Regions from separate parts of the Prevotella heparinolytica genome, predicted to be linked through region 2. Evidence: riboswitches for the same ligand, from Rfam matches in the RefSeq annotation. Region 2 holds a riboswitch; each other region holds the start of a gene.
The links. A riboswitch is a leader RNA that binds a small molecule or an ion and turns the genes downstream of it on or off. The one in region 2 is predicted to bind cobalamin.
Positions count from the first base shown of each region.

Region 1: linked by a shared signal. The riboswitch ahead of C3V43_RS10200 (ribonucleoside-diphosphate reductase subunit alpha) and the one ahead of C3V43_RS04165 (putative transporter) in region 2 are both predicted to bind cobalamin.
Region 3: linked by a shared signal. The riboswitch ahead of C3V43_RS13690 (TonB-dependent receptor plug domain-containing protein) and the one ahead of C3V43_RS04165 (putative transporter) in region 2 are both predicted to bind cobalamin.
Region 4: linked by a shared signal. The riboswitch ahead of C3V43_RS07140 (TonB-dependent receptor plug domain-containing protein) and the one ahead of C3V43_RS04165 (putative transporter) in region 2 are both predicted to bind cobalamin.

Region 1 covers NZ_CP027234.1:2,520,047-2,523,171, forward strand. Annotated here, with positions in the region: gene C3V43_RS10185 (YgjP family zinc-dependent metalloprotease) at 109-819, shown strand; gene C3V43_RS10190 (hypothetical protein) at 840-1,244, opposite strand; cobalamin riboswitch at 1,709-1,926, shown strand; gene C3V43_RS10200 (ribonucleoside-diphosphate reductase subunit alpha) at 1,997-3,125, shown strand, end outside.
Region 2 covers NZ_CP027234.1:1,002,338-1,005,462, forward strand. Annotated here, with positions in the region: cobalamin riboswitch at 102-310, opposite strand; cobalamin riboswitch at 754-961, shown strand; gene C3V43_RS04165 (putative transporter) at 1,255-2,943, shown strand; gene cbiB (adenosylcobinamide-phosphate synthase CbiB) at 2,980-3,125, opposite strand, start outside.
Region 3 covers NZ_CP027234.1:3,387,802-3,390,926, reverse strand. Annotated here, with positions in the region: gene C3V43_RS13690 (TonB-dependent receptor plug domain-containing protein) at 1-1,448, opposite strand, end outside; cobalamin riboswitch at 1,510-1,711, opposite strand; gene C3V43_RS13685 (hypothetical protein) at 1,756-2,304, opposite strand; gene C3V43_RS13680 (protein-export chaperone SecB) at 2,306-2,722, opposite strand; gene C3V43_RS13675 (hypothetical protein) at 2,715-2,969, opposite strand.
Region 4 covers NZ_CP027234.1:1,722,891-1,726,015, forward strand. Annotated here, with positions in the region: gene C3V43_RS07135 (YncE family protein) at 1-12, opposite strand, end outside; gene C3V43_RS07140 (TonB-dependent receptor plug domain-containing protein) at 26-2,005, opposite strand; cobalamin riboswitch at 2,111-2,321, opposite strand; gene C3V43_RS07145 (nucleoside deaminase) at 2,373-2,789, opposite strand; gene C3V43_RS07150 (hypothetical protein) at 3,072-3,125, opposite strand, start outside.

The DNA of each region.
Region 1 (3,125 bases), 1.5 Mb from region 2:
TAGTGTGATACTTTTTTGAGGATGTGTCCGTTATCGGACATTCTGTTCGCTTTTAGCGGGCGAATACTTGTTTTTCCGGTCAAATCTTCGTTCTTTTGCCTTGTCATTATGGAACATAAGGAACACATATTGGAAGACAAGGAGTTCGGGCCTATGCTTATTCGTGTCAATGTCCGTGCGCGTCGTCTCATCTTTCGGACGAGGGAAGACGGTGTCCACGTCACGGTGCCTCCCGGAACGTCTCTTGCCGAGGTAAAGAGAGCTTTGGAGGAGCTTCGTCCGCGCCTGAGGGCTGCCGCCGGAGAGAAACAGAACCGCAAGTTGATAGATTTGGATTACCGTATCGATACGGAGTTCTTTAAGCTGGCTTTGGTGGCAGGGCAGAGGGCGCGTTTCCTGTCTCGTTCGGAGTTAGGCGAGATGCAGATTATCTGTCCGCCGGATGCGGATTTCTCGGACAGGAACCTGCAATCTTGGTTGCGCAAGGTGATTGAGGAGGCCCTGCGCCGTAATGCGAAGATTATTCTTCCTCCACGTCTGTATATGCTTTCCGTGAAGCACAACCTGCCTTATAAGAGTGTGAAGATTAACTCCAGCAGCGGGCGTTGGGGCAGTTGTTCCATGCGTGGCAACATCAATCTTTCCTATTATTTGGTTCTTCTTCCCAAGCATCTGATAGATTATGTATTGCTTCATGAGTTGGCGCATACCCGCGAAATGAACCACGGCGAACGCTTTTGGGCTTTATTGGACAAGCTGACGGAGGGCAAAGCGGAAGCCTTGCGCATGGAATTGAAGCAATACCGCACGGAGTTTTGACGTGTGCGTGCCTCAGGCTGTTAATGCTGCGTCTGCGACAGTTGTTTCACCTCTCCGTTCTCTTTCTCGAACCGGTAGTTGCCTCCCTTCTCGCTCAATTCAAACAGGGAGAGCCGGTCGGTGAGGTTGTCCACAATCATCAGCGCGCTCTGTTCGGCAAAGCGTTTCACTTCCATTTCAAACGGTTCTTCGGTGATTTTCAGCCTTGCCAGCAGGCTGTCGTTGACGAGCAGTGAGAGCGAATCTCCGGCAAATCCTTTGGTCAGTGTGATGGTGTATGTCTCTGTGAAGTTCCGTTCTTCGTTTTTCTGTTGTTGCAACCTCATGCTCATGTAAACGAAGATGACGACTACAAAAATCACGGCGAAAGCAAGGATGCCGTTACCTACCATAAACTGCTTGTTGGTGTTCAGACGGTGTGCCATAGTTGGAGTGTGTTTAGAGAATGCTGCAAATGTAGCGAATAAATTCGTACCGGCCGCTTTTTTGCCGGAGAATAGCGGATGGAAAAAGACGGGCGACGCGATTGCAAGAACGCTGTGTCTGTAACAATCGTTTACCGTTTGGTTTCTGTCTCCGGCAACGAGTCGGGAGAGTGGGAAAAAGACCGCCCAGAAGTACTTCTGAGAGGGGGTAGGATCAGTATACGACTGATGTGGCTTCAGTATACGACTGATCATACATCAGTATACGACTCATGTAGCCTCGATATGGGACTGAGCTTGCCTAACCTTCTTTTTTTGATTTTTTATGGTTGCACCGGAATCTGTTTTGGTATGATTTTTTGAAAAGAAAGATGTGCTTCGGGAAGCCTCCCGCTCATTTTCAAGTAACCGGCAGATGATGCTTTTTTAAGCAGTTTTAATAATGTAATAATTCCAATTTGTGCTATCTTTGTCCCTGAAATGGTTTCGGGCGGATTTTCCCTCCGTCCGGATTAAAAGGGAATCGGGTGGAAATCCCGAACAGTCCCGCTGCTGTGAAACTCCGTCTAAATTTCCGGCACAACCTGTTGCCACTGCATTCTTGAAAACTGCGTTTGAGATTGCGGGAAGGCGCCGGAAACGAGGAGCCAGTCAGAAGACCTGCCATTCTCGAAAAGCCGCTTCCGCTCGTGGGATTAGGGAACGGCGGCAAAAGTGTACGAGTATTTTTTATTCAAATCCAAAAACATCACATGCAGATAGTTAAAAGGAATGGGACTGTGGAGTCCTATAACAGAGAAAAAATAGCCATTGCCATACGCAAAAGTTTTGTCGGCACGGGCAAGGACATTACTGACGAAGCCCTCTGCGCCATTACCGATGAAGTGGAGCAGTTCCTGAACCGGAACGAAGACAAACGTGCGGTGGAGTGCATTCAGGACGAGGTAGAGCGCAGTTTGATGGAACACGGCTTCTATGCCGAGGCCAAAAGCTACATACTTTATCGCTGGCAACGCACCGAGCGGAGGAAAGCCCTCACACAGATTGTTGACGGAGCGAAAGACGAGACCGTGGCCCATGTGCTGAAAGAGATACAAAACGACTTTACGGGCAGTGAATACAGCCTGAACGTCTTGGCCGAGAAGTTCGCAGGTTTCTGCAAGCCCGACATGGCGGCCGAAGAACGGCTGGCGATGCTCATTAAGGCAGCCGTGGAACTCACCACGCAGGAAGCCCCCGACTGGGAGTTTATCGCCGCCCGGCTGCTCGGCTTCCGTATGGCGAAAGAGCTGAAAGCGCAGGCGGAGAGAACCGGCATTCAATCTTATTACGATAAACTGAGTTTCCTCACGGACGCGGCTTTGTACGGCAGTTACATTCTCGCCTCCTACTCGCGGCAGGAGATAGAAACGGCTTCCGGGTTTATCCGTCCCGAACGCGACAAGCTCTTCAACTATTCGGGGCTGGACTTGCTCTATAAGCGATACCTCATCCGCACACGCTCGGCGGAGCTGATGGAGTCGGTGCAGGAGATGTTTCTGGGCATCGCCTTGCATCTGGCCCTGCCCGAAAAGCACGACCGGCTGGAGTGGGTGAGGAAATTCTACGATATGCTGAGCCTGCTGGAAGTGACCATGGCAACGCCCACCCTTTCCAATGCCCGGAAGCCCTACCATCAGCTCTCCAGTTGTTTCATCGATACCGTGCCCGACAGCCTCGAAGGCATATACCGCAGCATCGACAACTTTGCCACCGTAAGCAAGTTCGGCGGCGGCATGGGCATGTACTTCGGCAAGGTGCGCGCCACGGGTGGAAACATCCGGGGTTTCAAAGGCGTGGCCGGAGGTGTCATCCGCTGGATGAAGCTGGTGAACGACACTG
Region 2 (3,125 bases):
CTTTCACGGAGAGAAGAAAAACAAAGAGAAAGATTCCTTGTATCGATATAGGTAGGAATACCTCGACTCGATGTTTTGCGGCTTTATTCCCCCGAAAGCACAAAAACCATATCGTCTTGGCAGGTCTTCTGACTTGTCCCTCTTTGAATGCCTTCCCATCCCTTTTTTGAAGACAGTGGCTTGCAGAATACTCAAAGATATCGAAAGGACTTACAGCAGCGGGTCTGTTCAGGATTTGCACCTGATTCCCTTTTCATCGCATTTCTCTCTTATGGAATGGAGGATGCGAACCAAAATCGGCAGCAAAGATAAGAAAAAAAACACTATCGGATGCTTTCTTTTTTAATTCACTAATGCTTTCTTCTGATTGCGGTGCTCTTGGCATGATTTCAGGATAGCCCTGTATAGCTTTACGACAGATGCTCTATGAGTCATGTTTTTTTATCATGACGTGTCGATGCTTTATGTCTTTCCTGTTTCTTCTTTTACCCCTCTCAGAAGTACTTCTGAGAGGGGGTGGAATCAGTCGGCGACTGAAATGGTTTCAGTCCCTGACTCAAATGGTTTCAGTCGCCGACTGAATCACATTCACTCAGTGACTGAAATAAGTTGTGTTGGAAAGCCATCGGGGTTTCCGTCTGTTTTGTAAAATAAAATAGATAAAAACACGCATGAAGGAACCTTTGTCGATGAGACGAGCCGGTCGCTTTCGAAAAAAAACGGCCGTTTTTTTGTATTGCTTCCGATTTCCATTATCTTTGTGCCTGAATTGGTTTCGGATGAACGTTTCCGTCATTCGGATTAAAAGGGAATCGGGTGCAAATCCCGGACAGTCCCGCTGCTGTGAAGCTCTGTTGAAATCTTGAAAAGAACCTTTGCCACTGATACGTGCGCTGTATGTATCGGGAAGGCTTCAAGATTAGGAGTCAGTCAGAAGACCTGCCATTCGTTAAATGCTGCCTTTGCTCGTGGGATTAGGAAGACAGCGCGTAAAAAACAAATAGTCGACATTCGGATCTGGAAGAGGTATGCTTGTGACAAGGTATGCCTATGACGCAGTGCATTGTCGGGGCATGTATGTGCCGGCAGTTGTATCGGACTAAGCTAAAACACGGCAATATGCCCATATAAATAGCTGTTTCAATGTGTAAAGTGCGTATCCCCGGAGAAGTGATTTCTGTGGGGATACTTTTAAAAAGATCTCAAAGCCCGATTATTGATTGTTTTACCATTTATATAACCAATGTAGCAACTATGGAATTATTAAGGAATCTTTTTGAAGGTTATCCCAATCTTTGGGGAGGCGGAGTGGCACATTCCGTTCTTGTTTTGTCGCTTGTCATCGCTTTCGGCATTATATTGGGAAAGGTGAAAGTGGCGGGCATTTCGTTGGGTGTCACTTGGATATTGTTTGTAGGCATTGTTTTCGGACATTTCAATTTGAATTTGAACGAACATCTGCTACACTTTCTGAAAGAATTCGGGCTGATTCTCTTTGTATATTCCATCGGCCTGCAAGTGGGACCCGGTTTTTTCTCCGCCTTCAGGAAAGGTGGGCTTACGCTGAACATGCTGGCGGTGCTGGCTGTTTTCGTCAGCGTGCTGACTACCGTCCTGCTTCATTTTCTTACGGATATACCCATTACCACAATGGTCGGCATCCTGTCCGGAGCAGTGACGAATACTCCCGGTCTGGGCGCCGCCCAACAAGCCAACAGCGACCTGACCGGAGTAGATGCGCCCGAAATAGCTTTGGGCTATGCCGTGGCCTATCCGTTGGGTGTCATAGGGTGCATCCTGTCACTGCTGGCGCTGAAATATCTGTTTCGCATAGATGCGGGCAGGGAAGAGGCGGAAGCGGAGTGCGGGTTGGGACATCAGCAGGAGCTGACGGTCAGCCCCGTCTCTGTGGAGATACGCAATGAAGCCATAGACGGCAAGAAGATAAAAGAGGCAAAACCGTTGCTGAACCGCGCGTTTGTCATCTCCCGCATACGCCATCACGGAGGCAACGGAGAAGCGGAACTGGCAAGTGCCGACACCGTGTTGCATGTAGGGGATGAGATTCTCTTCATTGCCGACCCCAAGGATGTGGAGGCCATTATTGCCTTTCTGGGCAAAAGAATCACGGTGGAGTGGGAGAAGGTGGACAAGAAACTGATATCCCGCCGTTTTCTTATCACGAAGCCCGAACTGAACGGGAAGTCGCTGGCGCAACTGAAGATACGCAAGAATTTCGGAGCCAGCATCACGCGTGTGAACCGTTCGGGCGTCGACTTGGTGGCTGCTCCGAACCTGCAATTACAGATGGGCGACCGGGTGACGGTTGTGGGCAGCGAGCTTGCAATGGGGCATGCCGAGAAGGTGCTGGGCAACTCGCTGAAGCGCCTGAACCACCCAAATCTGATTCCCATCTTTTTGGGCATTGCACTGGGTTGTATATTGGGAAGCATCCCCTTCATGTTTCCCGGCATTCCGCAACCCGTGAAACTGGGACTGGCAGGAGGGCCGCTTATCGTCTCCATCCTTATCAGTCGTTTCGGCCCGCGCTACAAACTGATAACCTATACTACGATGAGCGCAAATCTGATGATACGCGAAATAGGCATTTCACTCTTTCTGGCGTGCGTGGGACTCGGAGCAGGGAAAGGTTTTGTAGATACCATTATCCATGAAGGAGGTTATGTATGGATTGCCTATGGAGCCATCATTACAGTAGTCCCCCTGCTCATTGCCGGTATGGTGGGACGTTATTTCTGGAAGCTGAATTATTTTACGCTCATCGGTGTGCTTTCCGGCTCGAATACCAATCCGCCCGCACTGGCCTACTCTTCGGAACTGACCTCTTGCGATGCTCCTGCCGTAGGATATGCCACGGTTTATCCGTTGACCATGTTTTTGCGGGTGCTCACGGCGCAAATGCTGATACTGGCATTGGGATAGGGAGGTTTGAATTAAATGTTTTAGGGGAATCTGTCATCAATGAATCCAATAAAACAACGTGGAGAAGAGGAATACCAGCAGAATCATCAAAACCTCCGTGCGACGGTTGATACGGATGGCCGGCCGCATATCTTCTGTTGTTAACATTCGGGGGGTGATTCCGATGTAAGGTTTCCACACTT
Region 3 (3,125 bases), 1.2 Mb from region 2:
CTCCACGTAATGCCCACGTTATACTCGTTCGCCTTCTCCGGGCGCAGGCTTCGGTTGCCAAGCCTGTAATAATACAAATCGTTGAATGTAGGCATACGGAACGTGCTTTTGTACATCAGACGCAAGAAGAGCTCCTCCTCCTTCCACGGTTTCAGGCTGATGGAGAGTGACGGAGCCAGACGCTGAAAATCATCGGGCGCCTCTCCCACCCTCACCCGTTCGGTCACAAACGTATGCACCAGCGTGCCCGTGGCCGTCACCGCCCCTTGCCGGTAGCGCGCGTTAAAAGCCGTCAGCGAAGTATATCGCGTGGGAAACGGACAGTCGTTCAGGTTGCTTCGCAACTTATTCACCGCCCCGTCTTGCGCCACCGACAGCGACCAAGCCAATGACGGGCTGTACAATGCCGTTGCCGACAGGTAATACTCGTCTTGCCGGTGCACGCCCCGATATACTCCCTGCTCATACTCCTTCCCCTTATCCTCATACAAGTTCCATCCATGCGTATACTTGGCCTGCGCCTGCACGCTCCACCGCGGCGAGAAACGCTTCTTGTAGCGCGCCTGCACAAACGGGTTCTCATCCCGAAGCGTCTCGTCCGATAACGGGTTGTAGAGCGTCACCGCACCCGGCAGCCCCCTTCGCGAATAGTAATAGCCCCCTTTCACATCCAGTTCGCCTCCATCCCCGAACGTATGATACAAAGCCGCTTCGCCCTGCCACGAATAGATGGCCGAATTGTGCCGCTTCTCCTTCGTCACATACTTCCCGTTCACCAACGTAAACGGATATACCCCATCGGCCCTCATGTAGTCGGCATTCACAGCCAGGCGCGTGCGGTCGCCCACTCGCTGCCACCATCGCAACGAAGGACTCACATAGCCGAACGACCCGCCTTTCATCCTGACCTGGAAAGCCGTGTTCCGTCCCTCCTCCAAATACGGTTTCTCCGTCTCAATGTTCAGCACCCCCGCCGAGGCATACAAACGGGCCGACTGCAACAAATCCTCCCCTTGCCCCACTGCCAGCGAAAGCATCGCCACATTGTCCGTCGAGAACCGTCCGATGTCAATCTGCCCCGCCAGGCAGTTGCTCACCGCCACCCCGTCATAGCTGACAGCCGTATGCGGTGCTCCCATGCTGCGTATCGATACTGTTTTCAGTCCCCCTATTCCCCCGTAATCCTTCACGTTGGCGCCGGCAAATCGTCTCACTGCATCTGCCATGCCCTGTATTCCCAGCCGTTCCATCTCCTGCTTCGACATGGTTTGCACGGGCACGGCCGATGTCACCTTGTTCGGTAGCCGTCGTGCCGTCACCACCACCATCTCTATCTCGTGCACCTTTCCGGTAATGGTATCCCTTCCCGCCTCCTGAGCGGCAAGCGGCAAGACGCTTATTCCCAAGATACAGATGCGAGCCAGTTGCCTCCTCATATATCCGGCCATACAGACAATTAAAATTAATCTTATAAAAATCCGTGCATTGTCCGCTTTCCTCGAGCGGACAATTTTTCGACTTTGTTTTGCAGGTCTTCTGACTTGTTTCCGGTGTATCGCCTTCCCATCCTTTCTTCAAGGATAGTGGCATTGGTATCGATGCACCCTCCGCGAAACTCACAGCAGCGGGACTGTCCGGGATTTCCACCCGGTTCCCTTTTCATCCATATTCTCCGAATGGAGAAGGCGGAACAAAACAGGGGCAAAGATAAGAATAACAAATGATATTATAATATCGTTAAAAAAGAAGTTTTTATTACACCAAGTAATTTATGTTATAATGATTGGGGTAGATGATTTTGCCGGCACTTAAATTGAAAGATTTCTTACGAAACAGACAAATCTGTACAGCAGGGAGTAATTCTAAGCAACTTTTTTCACTATCTTCAAATGGAATAAAAATAGGATTTGATCTCGAGAAATGACCATAAGCCCTAATCCCATCATACTTAGAAGCTAAACCGGCTTTACTCTTCAAATACTCTATCACTTTGGCAACCGTGGTAGTCTTAGTAACCAACTTTTGGGACTTCAAGAAATCAATTACTTCATTAAAGGATTTCAGATGTTCCATGTTACCATGCAGGTCAAAGCATTTTCCATTCAATAAGTCACACGTATATTCTACAATTACATAATTTTCTCTATACCTCACCTTGCCCCACCAATGTGCATTTGCAATCAATGTATCCCAGAAATAATATCCCTCTCCCAGCCATGCATTTGCAGCTTTGCAAATAAAAGGAGCATTCGATTCTATGTAATCAGGATTATCTCTATCCTCTACCGTCTGGAAAAGCTTCATCTCATTGCACTTCTTTAGTGTGTTTCTTCAAAGGTTCTTCCAAGGAAGACAAATTCATTGTCGGTAAAACAATGGGAGGAACATTTGCCTGAAGCGTTATTGTACTCACAAAAGCTCTAACATATGGAAACACTATTGCAATACTGTTTGCATAGAAAAAAGAAGGAATCTCATTAAATTGGATATTGCTTGCAAATTTAAAAGTTGCATGACACTCAACCGAGACAAAAGACTCCGAAGCACCTTTATCTTTCGCAGAAAATATAAACTTTAGGTCAAAAACAGAATTAGGGTTCATTTGCTTAAAACTTCCCGAAGGTTTAAAATCAATTTCCAATTCTGACAACTTGTTTAAATCAAAATCAATTCTCACTCTATTAAAGATATATTTCTCCAAAGAAAAAGCAGCCTTATTCATGATAAAAGAATATTATTGGTGAATATTGGGTACAAATATAAGAAAACTCCGAATACAAATCCGGAGTTTTCTTGTTTTTATTTTCTGACGTTCCTTTCCATTTGAATGACCAATTGCTTGTAAATGATAAAAAATCATCTATTGTAGGTCCTGTGTTATAGGAATCAAATTCCTCCCACTCTTGTTCAATAATAGCCCGTGGGCTATTATTAAAATATTGCTTTAATTGTTCTAATATGGTATTCATAATCCCAATCTTTTGATATATCAAGCCTTGATGATAACTAATCACTTATAAACTTTATGCAAAGATATTATTTTTCTCTCAATACGCCAAATTCATCCCAATATTTTTACCATCTGTTATATAAAGGCATATTCTTGCCTCTCAACATCCTCCATA
Region 4 (3,125 bases), 720 kb from region 2:
GAGTTTCTCCATATTTCCTCCTTTTTTATATGATGACGTTCAGTTTTATCTTGAAGTTGGTACCCGGCATGGGATAGCACTGCACCACTTCGTATTGCTGATTGAAGATATTATTGACTTCGGCCGTAACTCGTAACACCCACCTGCGGAAAGGGAAACTGCACGACAGCGACAGGTCGCTGGTATACCACGGCTTGGTGTAATTCTCCGGAATGTTGGCGCTCGCCTCGTAGCGCTCGCCGGTGTAGATGAAGCTGTAATTGGCCGTCCATTGGCGGTAGGCGGCGGTGATGATGGCCGAAAAGGAATGCCACGGGATGTAGGGCAATTGTCCGCCGTAGAAGCGGCTTTTCTTGTCCGTATGGTCCATCGCCTTGTTGTAAGTGTATGTGACGTGAGAAGACACATCGGCCTTTCCCAAGCGCCAGTCTGCCTTTACCGAGGCATCAAGTCCCCAAATATGGCACAAGCCGAAGTTCATCATTGTCCAGCGGAACTGGTTGCTGGTGGGCATAGCCACGATTTTATCCTCCACTTCGTTGTAGTAGCCGTCGGCTTGCAACTCTATCCTTTTGAGGATGCGGCCGGGCCGGGACTTGCCGTATGTAAGCCCGACGTCGTACTGCGTGGTGTATTCGGGCTTCAAATCCTTGTTGCCGATGAAGGTATAATAGAGGTCGTTGAACGTGGGCATGCGGAATATGCGTTTGTAGAAAGCGCGAAGTGCAAGTTGGTCGGTCGAGGTGACGAATGGCTTGTAGCTGAATGCCACGGTGGGAGTCAGCTTGCTTTTATCGCCGGCCGCCCCGCCGCTCTTGCGGGTATGGTCGGCGGCATAAGTATGGAGCAGCGAGAATTGTGCGGAGAGCCTGTCCCAATGCAGACTTGCAGACAGGGCGGATAGAAACGTCCACCGTGTAGGATAGACAAAGTTCACGAGGTCTGCATTAAGATGGTTGTACTGTATGTCGTTGGAGAGGGAGACCGACCACCATTCGCATACATCATAGAGGTGCGAGGCCGAGAAGTAGGCTTCGGTCTGGCGATAATGGTTGTCGGTGTACATCGTGGTCACATCCAGCCGCGGGTCGCTGAGATAGTGCAGGTAATCGTAAGCCACTTTGACATTTGCAAGCAGTGTATAACGGTCGGTGAATTGGCGGCGCAGCGAACCTTGTCCGAACACCGAGGTGTCCCATTGACGGTCTTGATGGCGGAACTTGCCGGGTTCTTCACGCACGGCGGCACCGGGGAAGCCGCGTTCGCTGTTGTAGAAATAAACCTTGGCACGCCACTCGCCGCGGGGAATCCGGCCGAACAAAGCTGTCTCCATACGAAAAGCACGCACATCGCCGTTATGGCGTACCTCGGTGGTATCGTATCCGTTCTTTTTGGCATAGCGGAAACGGTAGCGTCCCGAAGTAGTCATATACTCGGTGCTGAGCTGGGAGCTGAGGTTGTCGGAAAGCTTATGTTCCCACAGGACAGAAGGGTTATAGGTGTCAAACGACCCGGCTTTGAGTGCAATATTGAGGTTATCTTTCTTGTCTTTCCCGGCAAATTCGGGCTTGCGTGTCTGCAGATAGACGGCCGATGCCGATGCGAAATCTCTGGCGGGTTGCAGAATGGTGGACTTTTGCCCGTTGTAGAGTTGCAGAGCCTCCATATTATCGAGTGAAAAGCGGCCTAAATCTATCTGACCGTTCTGCGCATTGCCCAGTTGTACGCCATCATAGAAAACTCCCGTATGGTTGGTGCCTAAAGAACGCACGTTGACGGTTTTCAGTCCGCCGATACCGCCATAGTCCTTGATTTGTACACCTGCGAAGTAACGCATGGCGTCGGCCACGCTGTGAACGCTCAGTCGTTGAAGTTCCTTGCCAGAAAGTTGTTGTACGGGAATTATGGTGTGGCGAGACTGCTGTGCCGTGATGACAACCTCCGACAAATGCTGAACACTGTCGAGGCGGCTCGGCCTATCCGAATCTCCGACATGCTGCGCCATCATACACTTGGCAAATGCGCACAACACAAATACCGGCAGCAAGCGTCTGCTGAATATGAGTTTCCTTCTTGACATTTTCAATCTTAGCCCATCCCGAGGGTGCTTTGAATGACAATGCAAAAGGCAGGTCTTCTGACTTGTCGCCCGATGGCAAACGTCTTCCCAAGAATCTCAGTGACGTCATGTTTGCCCGAAAATGCGACTTACAGCTGCAGGACAGTTCGGGATTTTCACCCGATTCCCTTTTAATCATCCGGTTGCGGGGTCGATAGTTTAGAATAAACCCGGATAAACGGATGAACCAAATGCGGTGTAAAGGTATGATTTTTTAGGATAAAATAGCAAACTTTTCAGAAGAAAGTAGAAATTAGCGACGCTTGGCGGCAAAAAACTCTTTCATCAATGCGGCAGACTCTTCTGCAAGTATCCCCTTTACCACTATTGTTTTAGGATGCAATGCCTGTGGAGCATAGCGCCGATATCCCCGCTTCTCATCTTCGGCGCCAAACACCAGACGCCCCATCTGTGCCCAAGCGATGGCACCGGCGCACATCACACAAGGTTCCACTGTGACATAAAGCGTACATTCATTCAGGTATTTCCCACCAAGCGTTGCAGCCGCAGCAGTGATGGCCTGCATCTCGGCATGGGCCGTGACGTCGGTCAAAGTTTCCGTCAGGTTATGCGCACGGGCTATGATACGTTCTTTGCACACCACCACCGCACCTACGGGAACTTCGCCCCGTTCACCGGCCTTTTGCGCTTCGAGAAGCGCTTGCTTCATATAATGCGTATCGTCCACGAGAGTATCTGATTTATTCCATCGGTTTGTCATTATTTATCGCTCCGTATCAACTTCATACCATCTTCTTATCATGTTTTTATCATGTTCTTGTCATGTTCTTGTTATGTTCTTATCGTCTTCGTATCATGTTCGTATCATCTTTTTACCATCTTCGTATGTCCTTCGTCTCTATAGACAAGGAACAAACAAGGAATAAATACGGAACATATACGGAATAAATGCGGTTCTGACAAGGTTCTGATACGGGAAAAAGCGGCTTCGTCATCTCCTCATATCATGTTCGCCGAATAAGGTCGGATAGTCCTCTTCCATATT